Regions from separate parts of the Ectopseudomonas mendocina genome, predicted to be linked through region 1. Evidence: predicted binding sites of a transcription regulator. Region 1 holds the regulator's gene; each other region holds the start of a gene.
The links. Region 1 encodes FliA, which starts transcription of late flagellar genes. Its sites were predicted from a motif close to CTAAAGTTTNNNNNNNNNNNGCCGNTAA; they were not measured.

Region 2: a site for FliA is predicted at 2,354-2,381, ahead of motA (flagellar motor stator protein MotA). Genes of this name have one in related genera too.
Region 3: a site for FliA is predicted at 3,932-3,959, ahead of C7A17_RS19300 (methyl-accepting chemotaxis protein). Genes of this name have one in related genera too.
Region 4: a site for FliA is predicted at 2,820-2,847, ahead of C7A17_RS24970 (methyl-accepting chemotaxis protein). Genes of this name have one in related genera too.

The regions. Positions count from the first base shown of each region.
Region 1 is NZ_CP027657.1:4,463,804-4,469,681, reverse strand. Features, by position in the region: gene C7A17_RS20650 (protein phosphatase CheZ) at 1-268, opposite strand, end outside; gene C7A17_RS20645 (chemotaxis response regulator CheY) at 288-662, opposite strand; gene fliA (RNA polymerase sigma factor FliA) at 771-1,517, opposite strand; gene fleN (flagellar synthesis regulator FleN) at 1,514-2,344, opposite strand; gene flhF (flagellar biosynthesis protein FlhF) at 2,434-3,744, opposite strand; gene flhA (flagellar biosynthesis protein FlhA) at 3,756-5,878, opposite strand, start outside.
Region 2 is NZ_CP027657.1:1,451,368-1,457,245, forward strand. Features, by position in the region: gene rsgA (small ribosomal subunit biogenesis GTPase RsgA) at 1-406, shown strand, start outside; gene motB (flagellar motor protein MotB) at 400-1,431, opposite strand; gene motA (flagellar motor stator protein MotA) at 1,448-2,299, opposite strand; gene C7A17_RS06785 (HDOD domain-containing protein) at 2,419-3,942, shown strand; gene C7A17_RS06790 (rhodanese-like domain-containing protein) at 3,993-4,808, shown strand; gene asd (archaetidylserine decarboxylase) at 4,878-5,738, shown strand.
Region 3 is NZ_CP027657.1:4,139,608-4,145,485, forward strand. Features, by position in the region: gene C7A17_RS19280 (MurR/RpiR family transcriptional regulator) at 1-842, opposite strand, end outside; gene zwf (glucose-6-phosphate dehydrogenase) at 1,055-2,524, shown strand; gene pgl (6-phosphogluconolactonase) at 2,511-3,224, shown strand; gene C7A17_RS19295 (bifunctional 4-hydroxy-2-oxoglutarate aldolase/2-dehydro-3-deoxy-phosphogluconate aldolase) at 3,224-3,895, shown strand; gene C7A17_RS19300 (methyl-accepting chemotaxis protein) at 4,050-5,878, shown strand, end outside.
Region 4 is NZ_CP027657.1:5,373,688-5,379,565, forward strand. Features, by position in the region: gene ribBA (bifunctional 3,4-dihydroxy-2-butanone-4-phosphate synthase/GTP cyclohydrolase II) at 13-1,131, shown strand; gene C7A17_RS24970 (methyl-accepting chemotaxis protein) at 1,121-2,761, opposite strand; gene C7A17_RS24975 (ABC transporter substrate-binding protein) at 3,096-4,121, shown strand; gene C7A17_RS24980 (ABC transporter permease) at 4,106-5,014, shown strand; gene C7A17_RS24985 (ABC transporter permease) at 5,018-5,827, shown strand; gene C7A17_RS24990 (ABC transporter ATP-binding protein) at 5,845-5,878, shown strand, end outside.

The DNA.
Region 1 (5,878 bases):
TCAGGCGTTCGGTGGCATCGGCGATCTGCGACAGCTCCTGGGCATGCGGCATACGCGGATCAAGCTGGAAATTGACAATGGCATTGTGCAGCTCACGGGTCAGCTTGCCGACCTCGTGATACAGGCCACGATCACGAACCTTGTTGAGCTCATTAATCAGTTGTACCGCGGCGCCGAAGTTGCCTTGTTCGAGGCTATCGACCAGATCGCGGGCGTTGCTTTTCAGGGTCGACTCAAGGTCACCCAGCGTGGAGTCATCGTGTTCCATAGCACCCTCGCGGCCGACATCAGCCGTTGACCCGCTCGAAGATCTTCTCGATCTTTTCCTTCAGCACCTGGGCAGTGAAGGGTTTGACCACATAGCCGTTCACACCGGCTTGGGCCGCCTCGATGATCTGATCGCGCTTGGCTTCGGCCGTCACCATCAACACCGGCAGGTGCTTCAGACGTTCGTCGGCGCGCACGGCACGTAGCAGGTCGATGCCGGTCATACCGGGCATGTTCCAGTCGGTCACCAGAAAGTCGAAGCTGCCGCTTTGCAGCATCGGCAGCGCCGAGGTGCCATCGTCGGCTTCTGCGGTGTTGGTGAAACCCAAATCCCGCAAGAGGTTCTTGATGATCCGTCGCATCGTCGAGAAATCGTCAACGATGAGGATTTTCATGTTCTTGTCCAAGTCGACCTCCGTACAGTCCCAAACGTATTGCGCTCGCAACCACGTCCTTTAATCATGAAACCGTTAACAGGCCGTTTAAGCCTGCGAATACGCTGTTCAGCCAGCGCGCCATTCACTTAGCCGCGAACGCAGACGCGCTGCGCACTGGCTATGCAACTGGCTGACGCGTGACTCGCTAACCCCCAGCACTTCGCCGATTTCTTTCAAGTTCAGTTCTTCGTCGTAATACAGCGCCAGCACGAGACGTTCACGCTCCGGCAAACCAGCGATGGCATCGGCCAAAGCCGCCTGGAAGCGTTCGTCTTCGAGGTCCCGCGAAGGTTCGAGGTGGGTGTGCCCGGCGTCTTCGTGCAACCCGCCATGCTCGCCGTCCTGCAACAGGTCGTCGAAGCTGAACAGGCGGCTGCCCAAAGTGTCGCCAAGAATGCCGTAGTAATCCTCCAGACTCAATTGGAGTTCGGCCGCAACTTCGTGATCTTTAGCGTCACGCCCCGTTCTGGCTTCAACAACACGAATCGCATCGCTGACCATACGGCTGTTGCGGTGTACCGAACGCGGCGCCCAATCCCCCTTGCGCACCTCATCGAGCATGGCACCACGAATACGGATACCGGCGAAGGTTTCGAAGCTGGCACCCTTGCTGGAGTCGTATTTGCGCGAGGCTTCGAGCAGGCCGATCATGCCGGCCTGGATCAGGTCATCGACCTGCACGCTGGCCGGCAGACGGGCCAATAAGTGATAGGCAATCCGCTTGACCAGCGGCGCATAGCGTTCGATCAGCTGATGCTGGGAATCCTGCGCCTGAGCCTTGTTGTACATACGAAGTCCAGAGGCTGCTGTCATACGGCCGAGTCTGCAGTCGGTTGATGCACCAGACGCTCGACGAAAAATTCCAGATGGCCACGGGGATTGGCCGGCAACGGCCAGGTGTCGACCTTCTGAGCTATCGCCTTGAACGCCAGGGCGCACTTGGATCGTGGGAAGGCTTCATAGACGGCACGCTGCTTCTGCACGGCTTTACGCACACACTCATCGTAGGGCACGGCACCGACATACTGCAGGGCGACATCGAGGAAACGATCCGTCACCTTGGTCAGCTTAGCAAAGAGATTGCGCCCTTCCTGCGGGCTGTGGGCCATGTTGGCCAACACGCGGAAGCGGCTGATACCGTGGTCACGATTGAGCAATTTGATCAGCGCGTAGGCGTCGGTGATCGAGGTCGGCTCATCGCACACCACTACGAGAATTTCCTGCGCCGCGCGAACGAAGCTGACCACCGCATCGCCAATACCGGCCGCAGTATCGATCACCAGTACGTCCAGGTTTTCGCTGATATCGCTGAATGCCTGGATCAGGCCGGCGTGCTGCATCGGCGTAAGACTGACCATGCTCTGCGTACCGGACGCCGCCGGCACGATACGGATGCCGCCCGGCCCCTGCAGCAGCACGTCACGCAGATCGCATTCACCTGCGATCACATCGGCCAGGGTGCGCTTGGGCGTCAGGCCCAACAGAACGTCGACGTTGGCCAGGCCAAGGTCAGCGTCCATCAGCATCACCCGACGGCCGAGATCGGCCAGGGCCATGGACAGATTGACCGACACGTTGGTCTTGCCGACGCCACCCTTGCCGCCAGTCACCGCAATCACCTGTACGGGATGCATACCCATGTTATTTCTACACCTTGTCTAACTTCGACTTGGCCATTTGGCCGTTCACTCCCGCCAACCACGCGGGAGGATGCACTGTTCTCGTCGCTTCAGCCGGCACGTGCCGGACTGTGGTATAGCCCGGCGAACATCTGCGCCATGGCATCTTCGCTCGGCTCCTCGGCGGCCTGCAAACCTACCGCGCGACTGACCAGTTGATGACTGCGCGGCACCTGCAGATCGTCCGGAATACGCGGCCCGTCCGTGACATAGGCTACCGGCAGATGCTGGCCTATAGCCAGACCTAAAACCTCGCCCAGGCTCGCCGCCTCGTCCAGTTTCGTCAGTATGCAGCCTGCCAGTCCACAACGCTTGTAACTATGGTAGGCCGCCTTGAGCACTTGGCTCTGACTTGTTGCAGCCAGAACCAGATAATTTTTCGCATTGATACGCGCCGAAGCCAGGCTTTCCAGTTGCAGACGCAGTGCGGGATCGTTACCCGGCAGGCCCGCAGTATCGACGAGCACCACACGCTTTTTCGCCAGCGGAGTCAGCGCCTGCAGCAACGACTGACCAGGATCGACCTGAGTCACCGATACCCCCAGGATACGCCCCAGGGTCTTGAGTTGCTCCTGCGCGCCAATACGGTAACTGTCCATGCTCACCAGAGCGACCTGCTGCGCGCCGTACTTAAGCACGTAACGCGCGGCCAGCTTGGCTAGGGTGGTGGTCTTGCCCATGCCAGCCGGGCCGACCAAGGCAATCACCCCGCCCTCCTCCAGCGGTTCTACCTTCGGCGTTCTGATCGCGTGGGCCAGGTGCGCCAGCAGCATGCGCCAGGCCTGACGCGGCTCGGCCACGCCTGCCACCTTGCTCAGCAGCGCCTGCGACAGCTCGGCAGACAGGCCCATGCGCTGCAGGCGACGCCACAGATTGGCTTGTTGCGGACGACGATTTTGCAGTTGGCCCCAGGCAATGGAGCCCAGTTGCACTTCGATCAGCTCACGCAGGCCGTGCAGCTCGAAACGCATGGCATCCAGCGCTCGGGGGTCGACAGCCGGCGTAGCAGGCACTGCGGCCTCGACCGGGCGCTGCGGCTTGACCGGAGTGGCCGGCAGCTCGGGGGCCAGCAGAGATTCGTTGGCGAACAGCTGACGATCCTTGCCGGCGTCCTGCTCGGCACGGGTGGCGAGCTCGGCCTGGGCACTGGCGATGCGCGCCTGGGTCTTGCGCAGCTCGGCCTCCAGCGCCGGGTTCGGGCGCACCGGAGCCGGCGTCACCTGATAGTCCAGCGCGGCAGTCAGCTCGACACCACCGGCCACGCGGCGGTTGCCGATGATCGCAGCATCGGCACCCAGCTCGTCACGCACCAGTTTCATGGCGGTTCGCATATCGGCGGCGAAGAAGCGTTTGACCTGCATGACCCTTTACCTCAGTTCTGGCCCACAGTGGCGACTATGGTGACCTGCTTGTTGTCCGGAATTTCCTGGTAGGCCAACACGTGCATGCTGGATACCGCCAACCGCGCGAAGCGCGACAGCATCGCCCGGATCGGGCCGGCCACCAGCAGAATCACCGGCTTGCCGAGCATTTCCTGGCGCTGCGCCGCTTCCACCAGGGAACGCTGCAGCTTCTCGGCCATGCCCGGTTCCAGGAGGATGCCATCCTCACTGCCCTGACCGGCCTTCTGCAGACTATTGAGCAATATCTGTTCCAACCTCGGTTCGAGGGTGATCACAGGCAGCTCCGGCTCTAGTCCCACAATGCTTTGCACGATTGCGCGGGCCAACGACACACGTACGGCAGCGACCATAGCGGCGGGATCTTGACTCTTCGGCGCCACGTTGGCGATGGCTTCGGCGATGGTGCGGATATCGCGCACCGGCACCTGCTCCTGCAACAGCGCTTGCAACACCTTGAGCAGGGTCGACAGCGACACCAGCCCCGGCACCAGCTCCTCGGCCAGCTTCGGCGAACTCTTGGCCAGCAATTGCATGAGCTGCTGCACTTCCTCATGCCCGAGCAGCTCGTGAGCGTGCTTGTGCAGGATCTGGTTGAGATGAGTGGCAACCACGGTACTGGCATCGACCACGGTATAACCGAGCGACTGCGCCTGATCACGCTGAGTGGGGTCGATCCATACGGCTTCCAGGCCGAACGCCGGATCCTTGGCGGCGATGCCATTGAGGGGACCAAACACCTGCCCGGGGTTGATCGCCAATTCACGATCCGGGTAGACCTCGGCTTCGGCCACGCTGACACCCATCAGCGTCAAACGGTAGGCGTTGGGCGCCAGGTCGAGGTTATCGCGGATGTGCACCGAAGGCATGAGAAAGCCCATCTCCTGCGACAGCTTCTTGCGTACGCCCTTGATCCGCGCCAGCAATTGCCCGCCCTGATTGCGATCGACCAGCGGGATCAGGCGATAGCCAACTTCCAGGCCGACCATGTCCACAGGCATGACGTCGTCCCAACCCAGCTCTTTGACCTCCTGCGCCTTCTGCGCCGGAATCAGCTCCTGTTGACGCTGCACCTCCTGCTGCTCGGCCTCCTGAGCCCTGCGCTTCTTGTTGGCGATCCAGTAAGCGCCACCGGCAGCGATCAGGCCCAGGCCAATGAAGGAGACATGCGGCATACCCGGCACCAGGCCCATGACGATCAGGATGATCGCCGCCACAGCCAGCGCACGCGGCGAAGCGAACATCTGCCGGTTGACCTGCTGACCCATGTCTTCGGAACTGGATACGCGGGTGACCATGATGGCTGCGGCGGTGGACAGCAGCAGCGAGGGAATCTGCGCCACCAGGCCGTCACCGATCACCAGCAGTGCGTAGATCTTGCTCGCGTCGGCAAAGCTCAGGCCATGCTGCAGCATGCCGATGGCCATACCGCCGATCAGGGTGACGAACATGATCAGCAGGCCGGCGATGGCATCGCCGCGAACGAATTTGCTGGCACCGTCCATCGAACCGTAGAAGTCCGCTTCCTGAGCGACTTCGGAGCGACGCTTCTTGGCTTCGGCCTGGTCGATCAGACCGGCGTTCAGATCCGCGTCGATGGCCATCTGCTTACCGGGCATGGCATCGAGGGTGAAACGCGCGCTGACTTCGGAAATCCGCCCGGCACCCTTGGTGACCACCACGAAGTTGATGATCACCAGGATGGCGAAGACCACCACGCCGACCACGTAGTTACCGCCAATCACCACCTCGCCGAAGGCCTGGATCACCTTGCCCGCGGCGTGCGGGCCTTCCTGACCGTGCAGCAGTACGACACGCGTGGAGGCGACGTTGAGCGCCAGGCGCAGCAAGGTGGCGACCAGCAGGATGGTGGGGAATACGGCAAAGTCCAACGGGCGCAGCGCATAGACCGCGACCAACAGTACGACGATGGACAAGGCGATGTTGAACGTGAACAGGGTGTCGAGCAGCAGCGGCGGCACCGGCAGCGTGACCATGCCCAGCAGCGCCAGCAACAGCAGCGGGATACCCAGACTGCCCTGGCGCAGGCCGGCCAGGTTGCCACGAGCGTCCCCGATGATTTGCGAGCGGTTGA
Region 2 (5,878 bases), 2.8 Mb from region 1:
CGGCAATGTCAGCGTATTCGTTGGCCAGTCCGGCGTGGGCAAGTCATCGCTGGTCAACGGGTTGCTGCCCGGCGTCGATACCCGCGTCGGCGCCCTGTCGGAGCTGACCGGCAAGGGCACGCACACCACCACCACGGCGCGACTATTCCACTTCCCGGGCGGCGGCCAGTTGATCGATTCGCCCGGCATCCGCGAATTCGGCCTGGGCCATGTCAGCCGTGATGATGTGGAGGCGGGTTTCATCGAGTTCCACGACCTGCTCGGTCGCTGCCGCTTTCGCGACTGCAAGCACGACCGCGAGCCTGGCTGTGCGCTGCTACAAGCTCTGGAAGATGGCCGCGTGCAGCCTCAACGCATGGCCAGCTACCGGCACATCCTCGCCAGCCTGCCGGAAGACGATTACTGATTGTTCAGTTGATCGAGCTGCAGAGCGCCATCTTCGAAGATATTCAGACGCTGGCGCACCTGGTCGGCTGGTAGCGGGTCGCCTGGCGCACCGTTCGGTGCCTGACCGTTCGGCGCCTGGGCGGCAGGCGGCGCATCCGATGCAGCCGGAGCGGCCGCACCTTCGTCAGCTCCCTGTTCACCCTCGATGGCGCGCTGGGCCTTCTTGGTCAGCACGATGATGTCGATACGCCGATTGACCGGATTGAGCGGGTCTTCGCGATCGAACAGCGCCGACGAGGCATAGCCCACTACCCGCGCCACCTGGTCTTCGGAATAGCCGCCCGCGATCAGCGTACGCCGCGCCGCATTGGCGCGGTTGGCCGACAACTCCCAGTTGCCGAAATCACCGCGCCCCACGAAGGGCTTGGCATCGGTATGGCCGCTGATGCTGATCTTGTTCGGCACCGCGCGAATGGTATCGGCCATGGCCAGCAGGATGTCTTCGAAATAAGGCTGCAACTCGGCGCTGCCGAGGGCGAACATCGGTCGGTTCTCGGCATCCATGATCTGGATGCGCAAACCATCCTGGGTGATCTCGAACAGGATCTGGTCCTTGAAACGCTGCAGTTGCGGATTCTCCTCGACCTTGTTCTGCAACTCCTGCAGCAGCAACTCCAGGCGTTCGCGCTCCATCTTGTCCGCCAGGGTCTCGACCATGTCGGAGCTGATGTTGACTTCATCCGGCTGGCTTTCAGGCGTTTCCGACATATCCGGGTTCAGCGTGCGCTCGGGAGCCGGCGTCGGCGTGCCGCCCAGATCGATGGCATAGGGGCTGGCACTTTCGGTAAAACCAACGGGATCCTGGAAATAACCGGAAATGGCGCGTTTCTGCTCCGGCGTAGCCGAAGACATCAGCCACATCACCAGGAAGAACGCCATCATCGCGGTGGCAAAGTCGGCGAACGCGATCTTCCAGGCACCGCCATGATGCCCGCCAGCGCTCTTCTTGACCCGCTTGACGATGATGGGTTGGTTGTTTTCCATGATTCAGCGACTCGGCTCAGTTGCCACGCATGGCCTGCTCGAGCTCGCTGAAGCTCGGCCGGTGCGCCGGATAGAGCACCTTGCGGCCGAACTCCACCGCCAGGCTCGGCGGCATGCCCGAGGCCGAAGCGACCAGGGTCGCCTTGATCGCTTCATAGAGGTTCAGTTCCTCCTTGGCATCATGCTCCAGCGCGCCCGACAGCGGGCCGAAGAAGCCATAAGAGGCGAGAATCCCGAGGAAGGTACCGACCAGTGCGGTACCCACTTTCTCACCGATCTGCGCGTTGTCCGCCTCGGCCAGAATCGACATGGTGATCACGATGCCCAGTACCGCCGCAACGATACCCATCGCCGGCATGCCGTCGGCGACCTTGGCGACCGCATGAGCCGGGTGCTCGACTTCCTCCTTGAGGCTGGCTAGCTCCATGTCGAACAGCCCTTCCAGTTCATGCGGTGCCATGTTGCCGGACGACATGATGCGCAGGTAATCACAGATGAACGCGGTCATTCGCGCATCTTTGAGTACGCCTGGATACTTGCTGAAGATCGGACTGGCGTTAGGATCCTCGACATCTGCCTCGATGGCCATCATGCCTTCGCGGCGACTCTTGTTGAGGATTTCGTACAGAAGCTTGAGCACTTCGAGGTAATAAGCATGGGTGAAACGACTGCCAAACATGCTCAGCGACTTTTTAAATACCGTCATGAACATGCTGCCGGGGTTTGCCTGCAGGAATGCACCCAGCGCCGCACCGCCGATAATCATCACTTCGAAGGGGTGCACCAATGCCATCAGCTTTCCGCCCGAAAGCATGAACCCGCCGAATACGCAGCCAAAGACGACAATGATGCCTATGATTTTTGCCATGAAAGAGACGCTTGCAGAGCCTAGAGGATGGGTTATTAAAAACAACCCTTCTAATTATCGGAACTTATACGCCAGACTATAGCCAGTTATGGTCAAAAGCCAGTTCGACTCGAGCCAATATGTCGACGTCAAAGTCTCTACCACGCACTCTGGATGCCTGGTTACAACAACTGGGCAAGTTGCCACTGCCAATCGAGCAGCAACAACACTTGCGCCTGCGTCGCATCCTTGCCGACAGCCGCCGCACCTGGCGCGAAATTGCCGAGGCGATCGAACTGAGCCCCTCCTTCGCCCTGCAGGTATTGCGCGAAGCCAATCAGTCAGGCAATAGCCTCAGCGACCCGGCCGAAAGCGTCGAAACAGCCTTGTCGCGCCTAGGGCTGAGCCGTTGCGAGGCGCTACTGAACCAGGCGCCAGCCCTGCCCGAGCACGAAATCCCCCTGGCATTCCGGCAAATCCTGTTGATCAGCCAGCATGCCAGCCAACAGGCCCGTGGCCTGTTTGGAGCACGCCTGGCACGCCTGTGGAATGAGCTGCACGGTTGTAGCCTGCTGTTTCTCGCGCCGATCTGGCCGCTACTGTGCGCACACCCTCAGCTTTTCGAGGCATGGGAGCAGCGCGTTCTGCTCAAGGGTGAACGCCCGGCGAAGGTCGAAAAGGAGTTGCTCGGCGTTCCGCTGATCCAACTGTGCGTCAAGCTGGCCGAGCGTTGGCGCCTACCGGAATGGATCGTGCGAGGCTACCGCCTGCTGGAGCGTGATCGTCGCCAGTTGGTCAAGGCGCTGCACATCGCCCGCGACAACGAACACCCGCTGCATCAGCAGCAGATGCTCGATGCCGATACACCGCTGCGCCACTGGCTGACACAACCGAGCAACTGCGTATTGCTGGCCAACGGCCTGGCCGTGTCCGCCCACCATGCCTGGAATACCGACCACAGCCTGCGCTGGCAAAGACTCACCGGCCTCTACCTGCAGCTCCCCTTGAGCGAGCTACAACAGGAAGTCCACCAACACGCGGTCAGCAGCGCCCGCCTGATCCATGACAACGCACTCTGGCATCCAGCGCAGGCCCTGATCTGGCCATGGGACGCCCATCGTCTGACGCCTGCCGTTAACGTGGCGCCGCCGCCCAAACGCGATGACCTCGCCGCCTGGCGCCAGCACTGTGCTCGTCTGCTCGAAGAGCCCAGCAGCTTCACCAACGTCCCGCAATTGACTGCATGCGCGCGCGATGCCCTGCAAGCTTGCGGCCTCAGGCGCATCCTGTTGCTGCTTGCCGATCGCCTGCATAGCCGACTGCAAACCCAGCAACAGTTCGGGCTCGACGCTGGCGCGCTTACCCTGGCACTCGACCCGGCACAGAGCCAGGTATTGCGCCGTCTGCTCAGCCAGCCCGGCCAACTGCGCCTGACGCCCGCCAACGTGGCCCAATTTTCCGCACTGTTGCCAGGCAACCTGAAAGCCCTGTTCCCCAGCGAGCATATTCTGCTGCGCTCCATCGCCAGCAACGGTCGCGTGGTAATGCTGGTGGTCGCCGACCAAGGCGGCCAGCCGCTGAACGATGTTTGCCTGCAAGCGTTCGGCAAGACCGTACAGTGCATCGAACGCGCCCTGGCCAGCTTTTCCCGCCGCGGGCGCTGAACCACTCGGATTCCGCTACAATCGACCTCTTTTCATATAGGGAGGCCGTCATGTCCGCCTTCGCCAACCTGCCGCTGGTGATCGAGCCCGCCGAACTGGCCGAGCGCCTGGATGCAGCCGATCTGATCCTGATCGATCTCAGTAGCGCTGCACGTTATGCCGCCGGCCATATTCCCGGCGCCCAGTGGGTCGATGCCAAGCGCACGCAACTGGGCCAGCCGCCCGCCCCCGGCCTGCTGCCCGAGCGCACTCAACTGGAGGCGCTGTTCGCCGATATCGGCCATCGCCCGGACGCGACCTACGTGCTGTACGACGATGAAGGCGGCCCCTGGGCCGGACGATTCATCTGGCTTCTCGACGTAATCGGCCACAGCCGCCATCACTTCCTCAACGGCGGCCTGCAAGCCTGGATCAGCGAAGGACGCGAGCTGAGCCAGGACACGCCAGCGCGACACCCCACACAGGTATCACTGACGCTGCACGACGAACCCACGGCAACGCGCGACTACCTCCAGACACGCCTTGGGGATGCCGACGTGGCAATCTGGGACGTACGCGGCGCAGATGAATACCGCGGCGAGAAGCTCAGTTCAGCACGCGGTGGCCATATTCCCGGCGCGATCAATTTCGAATGGACGGCTGGCATGGATCCGCAGCGCGGAATGCGTATCCGTACGGACATTGCCGATGTCCTGCACCATCTGGGCATCACCCCGGACAAGGAAATCATCACTCACTGCCAGACCCATCGCCGCTCAGGCTTCACCTACGTGGTGGCCAAGTCACTGGGCTATCCGCGAGTGAAGGCCTATGCCGGCTCCTGGGCCGAGTGGGGCAATCTGCCCGACACGCCGATCGAACGCTGAGCCTGATCGACAATCCGTTGCACCCCGGCCTGGCCATGCCAGCCTGGTTCGAACCTTCAAGGAAACACGATGAAACAACGTCTTTTTATCCTCAGCCAGTACCTGCTGCCTCACCATCTGCTCTCGCGCCTGATCGGCTGCGTGGCCGAATGCCGCATCGGCTGGCTGAAGAATCGCCTGATCGCCTGGTTCGCCAAGCAGTACCAGGTCAACATGAGCGAAGCCCAGGTCGAAGAGCTGAGCGCATACGAACACTTCAATGCCTTCTTCACCCGCGCACTGAAAGACGGCGCCCGCCCACTGGATGAAACCCCAGGTGCAATTCTCAGCCCGGCCGATGGTGCGATCAGCCAACTGGGTGCCATCGAGCATGGTCGTATCTTCCAGGCCAAGGGACACAGCTTCAGCGCCACCGAACTGCTCGGCGGCGATGCCAGCCGCGCCGCCCCCTTCATGGGTGGCCAGTTCGCCACCGTGTACCTTTCCCCCAAGGACTACCACCGCGTCCATATGCCGCTGGCAGGCACGCTGAAGGAGATGGTCTACGTGCCGGGCCGCCTGTTCTCGGTCAACCAGACCACGGCGGAAAACGTACCGGAACTCTTTGCCCGCAACGAGCGCGTGGTCTGTCTGTTCGACACCGAGCGCGGCCCGATGGCCGTGGTTCTGGTCGGTGCAATGATCGTGGCCAGCGTGGAAACCGTATGGGCCGGCCTGGTTACGCCACCCAAACGCGAACTGAAGAGCACTCGTTACGACGCAGAGTCGCGCGGCCCCATCGAGCTGGCCAAGGGTGCCGAGCTGGGACGTTTCAAGCTGGGTTCAACCGCCATCGTTCTGTTCGGCCCGGAGCAGGTGCAGTGGGCCGAAGAGCTGGGCGCTGGCAGCCCCGTGCGCATGGGTCAGTTGCTCGGTAATGCCCAAGCCTGAGACTGGGCAGCCTGAACCCGAACATCGACCATCTGGTCATAGAACCGAACGCTCACATGGCAGCCGTTCCATAGAACGGCTGCCAGCGCGGCGAGATGCTGCTAGAGTTCGAAAGACTATTACTAGAGCCGCTGGTCCGT
Region 3 (5,878 bases), 320 kb from region 1:
CGGCTGGCGCCAAGGCTTTCCTTGATCTTGCGCAGGTGCGGCTGGAAGTCCACGCCACGGCGCAGGGTGACGCCGGTGGCGAGCACGTCGAGCACGGTGAGCTGGATGATGCGCGAGGTCATCGGCATGTAGATGTCGGTGTCTTCCGGCAGCGGAATGTCCAGGCTCAGGGTGCTGGCCCTGGCCAGTGGCGAGCCGGCGGCAGTGAGGCCGAGCACCGAGGCGCCGTTCTCGCGAGCCAGGCGTGCCACCTCCACCAGTTCACGGGTGCGCCCGGTGTAGGAAATGATCACGAACAGATCACCGGTGTGTGCCACCGAGGCGATCATGCGTTGCATAAGCACGTCGGAGTGGGCCGAGACCGCCAGGTTGAAGCGAAAGAACTTGTGCTGGGCATCCAGTGCCACCGAGGCCGATGCGCCAAGGCCGAAGAAGTGGATCTGCCGGGCCTGGATCAGCAGGTCGACGGCGCGGCTGATGTGCTGCGGGTCGAGGCTCTGGCAGGCGCTGTCCAGCGAGGCGATGGTGCTGCCGAAGATCTTCCGGGTATAGGCATCGGGGCCATCGTCGGCCGCGACCGCACGGCTGACATAGGCGGCGCCGCTGGCCAGGCTCTGCGCCAGCTGCATCTTCAGTTCCGGGTAGCCATTGGTGCCGAACGAGCGGCAGAAGCGGTTGACCGTCGGCTCGCTGACGCCGGCGGCCTGGGCGAGGGCGGCGATGCTCAGGCGAGTGGCCTGTTGCGGATCGTGGAGGATCACTTCGGCCACCTTGCGTTCGGCCTTGTTCAGGTCGTCCAGGCGGCTCTGGATCTGTTCCAGCAGGTTGCGCACGCGGTCCATGGGGGCTCCTAGCAGGCGTTGAACGGGTTTGCGATTTCGCGCCAGGGGTGACGGTGATCGGTAAGAAGGCCGGCTTATCCTACTGATCACGCCCTGCGCTCACCACTGATTATCGCCCAATCCAGGAAATGTTGTTGCTATAACAATATTTGTTCTTGATAAAACCACTATCACCCGGTATCTCTAGTGCATCTTGATAAAAGAATAAAATCATGACCGCTTTGAAGCTTGAATCCTGCACCTTGGCTCTGTTCGGCGCGCTGGGTGATCTGGCCCTGCGCAAGCTGTTTCCCGCGCTTTACCAGCTCGATCGTGCCGGTTTGCTCCACGATGACACGCGCATCCTCGCGCTCGCCCGGGACGAGGGTGAACCGCAACGGCATCTGGCAGTCATCGAGCAGGCGTTGCGTCTGCATGTGCCAGCCCAGGAGCTGACGGCCAGCGAACTCGCACGCTTCATGGCGCGCCTGAGCTACCTGCGCATGGATTTTCTCGAGGTCGAAACCTACCCGGCGCTGGCCGAGCAGGTCGGTGTACAGGATCAACTGATCGCCTATTTCGCCACGCCTGCCTCGGTGTACGGCGGCATCTGCGCCAACCTCGCGGCGGCTGGACTGGCCGAGCGCACGCGGGTGGTGCTGGAGAAACCGATCGGCCATGACCTGGCCTCCTCGCGCGCGGTCAACGATGCGGTGGCCAGGGTGTTCGCGGAGAATCGCGTCTATCGTATCGACCACTACCTGGGCAAGGAGACGGTGCAGAACCTGATTGCCCTGCGCTTTGCCAACAGCCTGTTCGAAACCCAGTGGAACCAGAATCACATCTCCCACGTGGAGATCACCGTGGCCGAGCAGGTCGGCATCGAAGGCCGCTGGGGTTACTTCGATCAGGCCGGCCAACTGCGCGACATGATCCAGAACCACCTGCTGCAGTTGCTCTGCCTGATCGCCATGGATCCGCCCAGCGACCTGTCCGCCGACAGCATCCGTGACGAGAAGGTGAAGGTGCTCAAGGCACTGGAGCCGATTGCCGCCGAGCAGCTTGGCCAGCGCGTGGTGCGCGGGCAGTACGTGGCTGGCAGCAGCGGCGGCAAGCCGGTACCGGGTTATCTGGAGGAGGAGAATTCCAACGCCCGCAGCGACACCGAGACCTTCGTCGCGCTGCGTGCCGATATCCGCAACTGGCGCTGGGCTGGCGTGCCGTTCTACCTGCGCACCGGCAAGCGCATGCCGCAGAAGCTGTCGCAGATCGTCATCCACTTCAAGGCGCCGCCGCACTACATCTTCGCTCCGGAGCAGCGCCAGTTGATCGGCAACAAGCTGGTCATCCGCCTGCAACCGGACGAGGGCATCACCTTGCAGGTGCTGACCAAGGATCAGGGCCTGGACAAGGGCATGCAGCTGCGCAGCGGGCCGCTGCAACTGAGCTTTTCCGACACCTATCGCAGCGCGCGCATTCCAGATGCCTATGAGCGTCTGCTGCTGGAGGTGATGCGCGGCAATCAGAACCTGTTCGTGCGCAAGGATGAAATCGAGTACGCCTGGCAGTGGTGTGACCAGTTGATCGCCGGCTGGAAGCGCCTTGGCGAAGCGCCAAAACCCTATACGGCCGGCAGTTGGGGCCCCATGGCCTCGGTGGTCTTGATCACTCGCGACGGGAGGAGCTGGTATGGCGATCTCTGAACTGAAGCTGCCCGAAGGCGTGCTTGCCCATGATCACGCCAGTGCGCAGGCGCTGGCGGATGCGCTGGCCTTGCAGGTGGCTGAGGCCTTGCGCCAGGCCATCGCCACGAGTGGTCGGGCGACTCTGGTGGTCTCTGGCGGGCGCAGCCCGATCGCCTTTTTCGAAGCCCTGGCTCAGCAGGAACTGCCCTGGGCACAGGTCGTGGTGAGCCTGGCCGACGAGCGCTGGGTACCGGTCAATCATGCCAGCAGCAACGAGGCGCTGGTGCGCCGCTATCTGCTCTGCGGGCTGGCTGCCGAGGCGCGTTTTCTCAGCCTCTATCAGGTCGCCGGCAACCTGCAGCAAGCCGCCGAACTGGCCGATGCGGCCTGCGCCGAGCTGGCGCCCATCGATGTGCTGGTGCTGGGCATGGGCGACGATGGCCATACGGCTTCGCTGTTCCCCGCCAGCCCCAATCTGGCCGAGGCGCTGCAGCCAGGCTGCGAGCGACGTGTATTACCGATGCAGGCGCCGAGCGAGCCGAGCCAACGCCTGACCCTGACGCTGCCGGTGCTGGCCAGTGCCCGTTTGCCGCTGCTGGCGATACAGGGCCAGGCCAAGCTGGCGACATTGGCCGAGGCGCTGGCGCCCGGCGATATCGCCCGTCTGCCGATTCGGGCCTTCCTGCATTCTCCTCTCGAAATCCATTGGTGCCCCTGATGACCAGCCCCGATCAGAGCCAGCGTGCGCGCATGGCCGAAAAAATCGCCGAGATCGACCGCATCTGCGCTCAGGCGCGGATCATGCCGGTGATCACCATTGCCCGTGAGGCGGATGTCCTGCCGCTGGCCGATGCGCTGGCTGCTGGCGGCCTGCACGTGCTGGAGATAACGCTGCGCTCCGAGCATGGTCTGGAGGCGATCCGCCGCCTGCGCCGTGAACGCCCCGAGCTCTGCGTCGGTGCCGGCACCGTGCTCGATGAGCAGATGCTGGCTGCGGCGACCGATGCCGGTGCGCAGTTCATCGTCACGCCGGGCAGCACCCGTGAGCTGCTGCTGGCCGCGCTGGACAATCCGTTGCCCCTGCTGCCCGGCGTCAGCAGCGCGTCGGAACTGATGATCGGTTATGCCCTCGGCTATCGCCGCTTCAAGCTGTTCCCGGCCGAAATATGCGGCGGCGTGGCAGCGCTCAAGGCGCTGGCCGGTCCTTTCGGTGGCGTGCGTTTCTGCCCCACTGGCGGCATCACCGTGGACAACCTGCAGCGTTACATGGAGCAGCCCAACGTCATGTGCGTCGGCGGCACCTGGATGTTCCAGCGTGACTGGGTCGAGCGCGGGGACTGGTCGCGTATCCGGCAGTGCAGCAGCGAGGCGTTGCAGCTACTGGCCTGAATGGCACTGCGTGGTGGCCTCTGGCCATTGGCGCGACAAAAGGATTTAACCACTGTGCCGTGTTGGTCGCCTTGATCGTCTGCTGACCCCGTGCTGGCTTCAACAAAAACAATTCTCCAGCGAAACCTGAAATATCCGCAGTTGGAGAATGTTTATGAACACCTGGTTCGCCAATCTTGGCGTCACCCGCAAGCTAGCGCTTGGCTTCGGCCTGGTGCTGGCACTGACCCTGGTTCTCGCCAGCGTTTCCTGGAACAGCATGGGCAGTCTGATTCAGCGCAGCGACTGGACGGCGGACATCAGCCACCTCAACAACCTGCTCAGCGAGCTGCGGGTCAATCGCCTGCGTTACATGCTGGACGATGGCGACGAGAAAATTGCCGAGCAGGTGCAGAAGTCGCTGTCCGACTACAGCACTGCCCATGCCGATGTGCGCAGCCGTTTCCGCAGTGAGGAAAACGTGCGTCTGCTGGCGCAGCAGGCCGAGCAGATCGAGCTTTATCAGCAGTCTTTCAGCCGTATGGTCGAGGCCTATCGCCAGGCGCGCGCCGCCCGTGAAGCAATGGGCGTGCAGGCGCGCAAGGCGTTCGCCGACCTGGAGAGCCTCTACAGCGTCGTGCAGCAGATGAGCGAATACGATGAGCGCCGTCCTGGTCGTTATCAGGCTGTGCGTGACGTGCGTGAAAACCTGCAACTGACGCGTTACGAAGTGCGCGGCTACACGGCCAATCCCAATGCGCAGACCGAGCAACTGGTGACCGCCCAGGTCGAGCGCGCGGTGAAGAGCATCGATGAGCTGGCCGCGGCTTTCGCCGGCGAGCAGAGCGCGGCCATCGATACCGTGCGCGGTGGTCTGGATGACTATCGGCTGGCGGTGCAGCGTTTTCGTCAGGCCAACGACACCATCGTTGCCGCGCGCGTCGAGCTGACCCAGCAGGGCTACGAGATCGTCAGGCTGAGCGAGGCGCTGGCGCAGGTTCAGATCGACCGACGCGACAGCGAAACCGCTGCCGCGCGTAGCCTGCAGATCATCACCACGCTGCTGGCACTGGCACTGGGCGTGTTCTCGGCCAGGGTCATCACCCGTCAGATCACCCGCCCGCTGAGCGACACCCTGGTGGTGGTCGAGCGCATCGCTTCGGGCGATCTCACGGCACTGCCGCCAACCACACGGCGCGACGAGTTGGGCATGTTGCAACAGGGTGTGCAGCGCATGGGTGATACCTTGCGCCAGCTGATCAGTGGCATTCGCGACAGCGTCAGCCAGATTGCCAGCGCTGCCGAGGAGCTTTCGGCCGTGACCGAGCAGACCAGTGCCGGAGTCAACAGCCAGAAGCTGGAGACCGATCAGGTGGCTACCGCCATGCAGGAAATGTCCGCCACCGTGCAGGAGGTGGCGCGCAACGCCGAACAGGCCTCGCTGGCTGCTTCGGATGCGGATCGTGAAGCGCATCAGGGCGATCAGGTGGTGGCCGAGGCCATCGAGCAGATCGAGGAGCTGGCGCAAGAAATGGCGCGCTCCACCGACGCCATGAACCTGCTGCAGCAGGAGAGCGACAAGATCGGCAGCGTCATGGACGTGATCAAGGCGGTTGCCGACCAGACCAACCTGCTGGCGCTCAATGCCGCCATCGAGGCGGCGCGTGCCGGTGAGGCCGGTCGTGGTTTCGCCGTGGTCGCGGACGAGGTGCGCGGTCTGGCGCGGCGCACCCAGCAGTCCACCGAGGAAATCGAAACCCTGATCGCTGCCCTGCAGCGCGGCACCCATCAGGTGGCCAGCGTCATGCAGGAAAGCCGCAGCCTCACCGAGGGCAGCGTGGCCCTGGCGCGCAAGGCCGGTGATGCGCTGGGCGTGATCAACCACAAGGTGTCCAACATCCAGTCGATGAACCAGCAGATCGCCGCTGCTGCCGAGCAGCAGGGCGCGGTGGCCGAGGAAATCGGCCGCAGTGTGCTGAACGTGCGCGACGTTGCCGAACAGAC
Region 4 (5,878 bases), 910 kb from region 1:
CAGGTGCCTGCCATGCCGTTCAATTCCATCGAAGAGATCATCGAAGATTACCGCCAGGGCAAGATGGTGCTGCTGGTCGATGACGAAGATCGCGAGAACGAAGGCGACCTGCTGCTGGCCGCCGAACGGTGCACGCCCGCCGCGATCAATTTCATGGCCCGCGAAGCCCGCGGTCTGATCTGCCTGACCCTGACGGAAGAACACTGCCAGCGCCTCGGCCTCGAACAGATGGTGCCTGCCAACGGCAGCGCCTACAGCACGGCGTTCACCATCTCCATCGAAGCGGCGCAAGGCGTGACCACCGGTATCTCGGCGGCCGACCGCTGCCATACGGTGCTCACCGCCGTCGCCCCCGGCGCCGTAGCCGATGACCTGGTGCAACCGGGGCACATCTTCCCCTTGCGCGCCCGTGAAGGTGGCGTGCTGACCCGCGCCGGGCACACCGAGGCGGGTTGTGATCTGGCACGCCTGGCCGGTTTCAGCCCGGCCTCGGTGATCGTAGAGGTGATGAACGATGACGGCAGCATGGCCCGTCGGCCGGAGCTGGAAGCCTTTGCGGCCAAGCATGGCATCAAGATCGGCACCATCGCCGACCTCATCCATTACCGGCTGAGCACCGAACACACGGTCGAGCGCATTGGCGAGCGCGAGCTGCCGACGGTGCATGGCACCTTCCGCCTGGTCACCTTTGAGGATCGCATCGAAGGCGGCGTGCACATGGCCATGGTCATGGGCGATATTCAGCGCGATCAGTCTACTCTGGTACGCGTCCATGTGATCGACCCGCTGCGCGATCTGGTCGGTGCCGAGTACAACGGCCCGCAGAACTGGACGCTGTGGGCGGCCCTGCAGAAAGTCGCCGAAACCGGCCACGGCGTGGTGGTGGTGCTGGCCAACAACGAATCCTCGCAGGCGCTGCTCGAGCGCGTGCCGCAGCTGACGCAACCACGCAAGCAGTTCAGCCGCTCGCAGTCACGCATCTATTCCGAAGTCGGTACCGGTGCCCAGATCCTGCAGGATCTGGGCGTCGGCAAACTGCGCCATCTGGGCCCGCCACTGAAGTACGCGGGCCTGACCGGCTATGACCTGGAGGTCGTGGAAAGCCTCCCCTTCGAGCCGATTACAGCCTGAAGCGTGCCACCATCTGATTGAAGGACACGGCCAGGCGCGACAGGTCCTGACTGGAGGCACTGGTCTGATTGGCACCGGCGGCTGTCTGGGTCGACAGTTCCTGGATGTTCACCAGATTGCGATCCACCTCCCGTGCCACCTGGGCCTGCTCTTCAGCGGCGCTGGCGATCACCAGGTTGCGCTCGTTGATCCCGGCGACGGCCTGAGTGATGCGCTCCAGCGCTTCGCCGGCCTGCTGTGCCAGGCTCTGGGTATTCTGCGCCAGTTCCTGACTCTGCCCCATGGAACGAACGGCCTGCTCGGCCGTGCTCTGCACGGTGCCGATGATCGACTCGATCTCGCCAGTGGACGTCTGCGTACGCGCCGCCAGAGCACGCACTTCGTCGGCTACCACGGCGAAGCCACGGCCCTGCTCACCTGCACGCGCGGCCTCGATGGCCGCGTTGAGCGCCAGCAGGTTGGTCTGCTCGGCGATACCACGAATCACGTCGACCACGTTGCCGATGTTGCGCACCTGCTCGGCCAGGGTCTGCACGGTCGAGCTGGAAGCACCCAGCTCACGCACCATGCCATTGACGGCCTGCGCCGCTTCGCGGGCGCGATCACGCCCACCCTCGGCCTCCTGATTGGCACCGCGCGAAGCTTCGGAAGTGGAGACGGCGTTGCGCGCCACCTCTTCAACGGCCACTGTCATCTCGTTGACCGCTGTGGCAGCCTGCTGGATCTCGTCGTTCTGCCGTACCAGACCGCGGGTGCTCTCATCGGTCACCGCACTCAGTTCCTCGGCAGCCGAGGCCAGCTGGTCGGCCGCCCCGGCAATCTCCTGCAGGGTACGACGCAGGCTGCCCTGCATGCTGCCCAGGGCACGCAGCAGCTGACCCGCTTCGTCCTGGCGAGCGCTGTCGATCTGCACGGTCAGGTCACCCTCGGCCACACGCTGCGCGCTGACCACCGCAGCGGCGATGGGCGCGGCGACATTGCGGGTGATCAGCAAGCCCAGGCCGAGGGCCAGCACGAAGGCAATGATCACACCAGCGTAAAGCATCATGTTGGCCGAGCTTTCCAGTGCCTTGGCGGCCTGTGCCCCTTCCGATGCCTGCCGGTTGTTGGAGTCGATGATGATCGCCAGATTCTCGCTCAGCGCAGTGAACTGCTGACGCAGATCACCATTGATGAGCCCGCTGGCTTCGTTGGTCTGCCCTTGATCCAGCAGTTGCAGAACGCGGGCCACCGTCGCGTTGTAGGTGGGCCAGTCGCGCTCCATCTTGTCGCCGGCAACACGCTCGTCATCCGCCAGAAGCGTGGCGCGATAGTCGGCAAAATCCTTGGCCGCTTCCTGGCCGCTTACTCGCAGGCTGTCGATGACCTGATCACGAGCAGACTGCGGCTCCTGGGCTACCGTCAGACTGAGCAGGCGATAGAGATCGCGCTGCTGCGCCACGAGCGACGAGTTGACGTTGTTGACCTTGGCCACGGATACCAAATTGTTGGAGAACACCAGCTGCAGTGCGTTCGATAGCTGGCCGATGCCATTGCTACCCAAGGCGCCGATGATCAACGTGATCAAGGCAGAAAGAACGAAAGCAGAAATCAGTTTGGTCGCCAGTTTGGCGTTGTCGAGCCAGCTCATTATGAGCTCCTAGGCAGAAAGGTCGGGAAAGGACGCGCGAGCGAATGCTCACGTATATAAATCGGCCTGAAAACCAATAACTTAAGGGCTTCCGAGGACTGTTATTGCGCACGGTGCATGGCGTGATCAAGCGGAAGGCCGCTTGCATATTTTTTGGAATACCATAATATGATATTCCATAGGCCGATAACCTGGCAGACGTACCCGCACAACGCCAAGAAAGCCCCTGCCACGGCCAGACTTAACACACCCCGAGATGGGGTCACTGCTCCCTGAAGGCGGGCGTGAACAATCGCCCGCTTGCGTAAAAACACAACAAACGAGGGCAAGCAAGATGGTGTTCAAGAAGACGTTAACCACGGTCATCGGCGCCACGATCATGGGCCTGGCCGCCACGGCCGCCACGGCCAGCGATAGCCTCAGCTTCGTCAGTTGGGGCGGTACCACTCAAGACGCGCAGAAGAGCGCCTGGGCCGAACCCTTCACCCAGGAAACCGGGATCAAGGTGCTGCAGGACGGCCCCACCGACTACGGCAAGCTCAAGGCCATGGTCGACAGCGGCAACGTGCAGTGGGACGTGGTCGACGTCGAGGCCGACTTCGCCCTGCGCGCCGCACGCGAAGGTCTGCTCGAACCCCTCGACTTCAGCGTGATCCAGCGCGACCGCATAGACCCGCGCTTCGTCTCCGACCACGGCGTCGGCTCCTTCTTCTTCTCCTTCGTGCTCGGTTACAACGCACATCGCCTGGGTGACAAGCAGCCGCAGGATTGGTCAGCGCTGTTCGACACCGCCACCTACCCCGGCAAGCGCGCCCTGTACAAGTGGCCGAGCCCCGGCGTACTGGAACTGGCCTTGCTGGCCGATGGCGTAACGCCCGACAAGCTCTACCCGCTCGACCTCGACCGCGCCTTCAAGAAGCTCGACAGCATCAAGAAGGACATTGTCTGGTGGGGTGGCGGCGCCCAGTCGCAGCAACTGCTCGCCTCCGGCGAAGTCAGCCTGGGTCAGTTCTGGAACGGCCGCATCCACGCACTGGAACAGGAAGGCGCCTCGGTGGGCGTGAGCTGGAAACAGAACCTGGTTATGGCCGATTTCCTGGTCATTCCCAAGGGCGCCAAGAACAAGGATGCGGCCATGAAGTTCCTGGCCGCCGCCAGTGGCGCCGCCGGCCAGGCCGAATTCGCCAACCTGACTGCCTACGCGCCGGTCAACCTCGACTCGGTCAGCCAGCTGGAGCCTGAGCTGGCCCCCAGCCTACCGACTGCCCATGCATCCGAGCAGGTGACCCTGGACTTCGCCTACTGGGCCGAGCACGGGAACGAGATCGCCGCGCGTTGGAACGAGTGGCTGGTCAAATGAAAGCAGCCGCCGTGCCGTTGACCTCGTCATCCGCCGGCGGCGCAAGCCGCCCGGCTCGCTTGCTGCGCTGGCGTGGGTTCACGCCCCTGGTTCCAGCCCTGCTGTTCCTGATGCTGTGCTTCATCGCCCCGCTGGTCGGGTTGCTGCTGCGCGGCGTGCTGGAGCCCGAGCCAGGGTTGGCCAACTATGAAGCGTTGTTCGCCAACTCGGCCTATTCGCGGGTGTTGCTCAACACCTTCACGGTCGCCGGCCTGGTTACCCTGATCAGCGTGCTGCTGGGCTTTCCGCTGGCCTGGGTGATCACCCTGGTGCCACGCGGCTGGGGCCGCTGGCTGCTGAGCATCGTTCTGCTGTCGATGTGGACCAGCCTGCTGGCGCGCACCTATGCCTGGCTGGTGCTGCTGCAGGGCTCGGGAGTGATCAATTCGATCCTGATGTGGCTCGGGCTGACCGATCAACCGCTGGAGATGGTGCACAACCTGACCGGCGTGGTGATCGGCATGAGCTACATCATGATTCCGTTCATCGTGCTGCCGCTGCAGGCCACCATGAGCGCCATCGACCCGATGGTGCTGCAGGCTGGCTCGATCTGCGGCGCCAGCCCGTGGACCAACTTCTTCCGGGTGTTCCTGCCACTGTGCCGACCGGGCCTGTTCTCCGGCGGGCTGATGGTCTTCGTGATGTCGCTGGGTTACTACGTCACCCCGGCACTGCTCGGCGGTGCACAGAACATGATGCTGCCGGAATTCATCATCCAGCAGGTGCAGTCCTTCCTCAACTGGGGCCTGGCCAGCGCCGCCGCCGCGTTGCTGATCGCCATCACCCTGCTGCTGTTCTACGCCTACCTGAAGCTGCAACCGGAATCCCCGGTCGCCTCCAGTACCGCGAGGTAAGCCATGCTGCTTTCACCGAATGCCATGGGGCCACGCCTGCGGGCGGGCCTGTTCCTGACGACAGGTGCGATCGCCGCATTCCTGCTGCTGCCCATCGTCTTCATCGTGCTGTTGTCGTTCGGCTCCTCGCAGTGGCTGGTATTCCCGCCACCGGGCTGGACGCTGAAATGGTACGAACAGTTCTTCTCCAACCCCGACTGGATGCAGGCCGCCTACACCAGCCTCAAGGTCGCCCTGCTGACCACCGTCTGCGCGCTGGCCCTGGGCCTGCCCTGCGCCTTCGCCCTGGTGCGCGGCAAGTTCCCGGGCCGTGAGCTGCTGTACGCGCTGTTCACCCTGCCGATGATAGTGCCGCTGGTGATCATCGCCGTGGCCGTCTACGCGCTGTTCCTCAAGCTTGGCTACACCGGCACGCTGCTGGCCTTCGTGATCAGCCACGTGATCGTCGCCCTGCCCTTCACCATCATCTCGATCATCAACTCGCTGAAGCTGTTCGACCAGTCCATCGAGGATGCCGCTGTGATCTGTGGCGCCTCGCGCCTGCAGGCGATCGTCAAGGTGACCTTCCCGGCGATCCGCCCCGGCATGATGGCCGGCGCGCTGTTCGCCTTCCTGGTGTCCTGGGACGAAGTGGTACTGAGCGTGATGATGGCCAGCCCCAGCCTGCAGACCTTGCCAGTGAAGATGTGGACGACCCTGCGCCAGGATCTGACCCCGGTGATCGCCGTCGCGTCGACGCTGCTGATCGGCCTTTCCCTATTGATCATGATCGTTGCCGCCGTCATCCGTCGGCGCAGCGAAATCCGCGCCTGACCGACGAGGTAAGCGAGATGAGTGCCGTACTCCAAGAAAAATACAACCAGA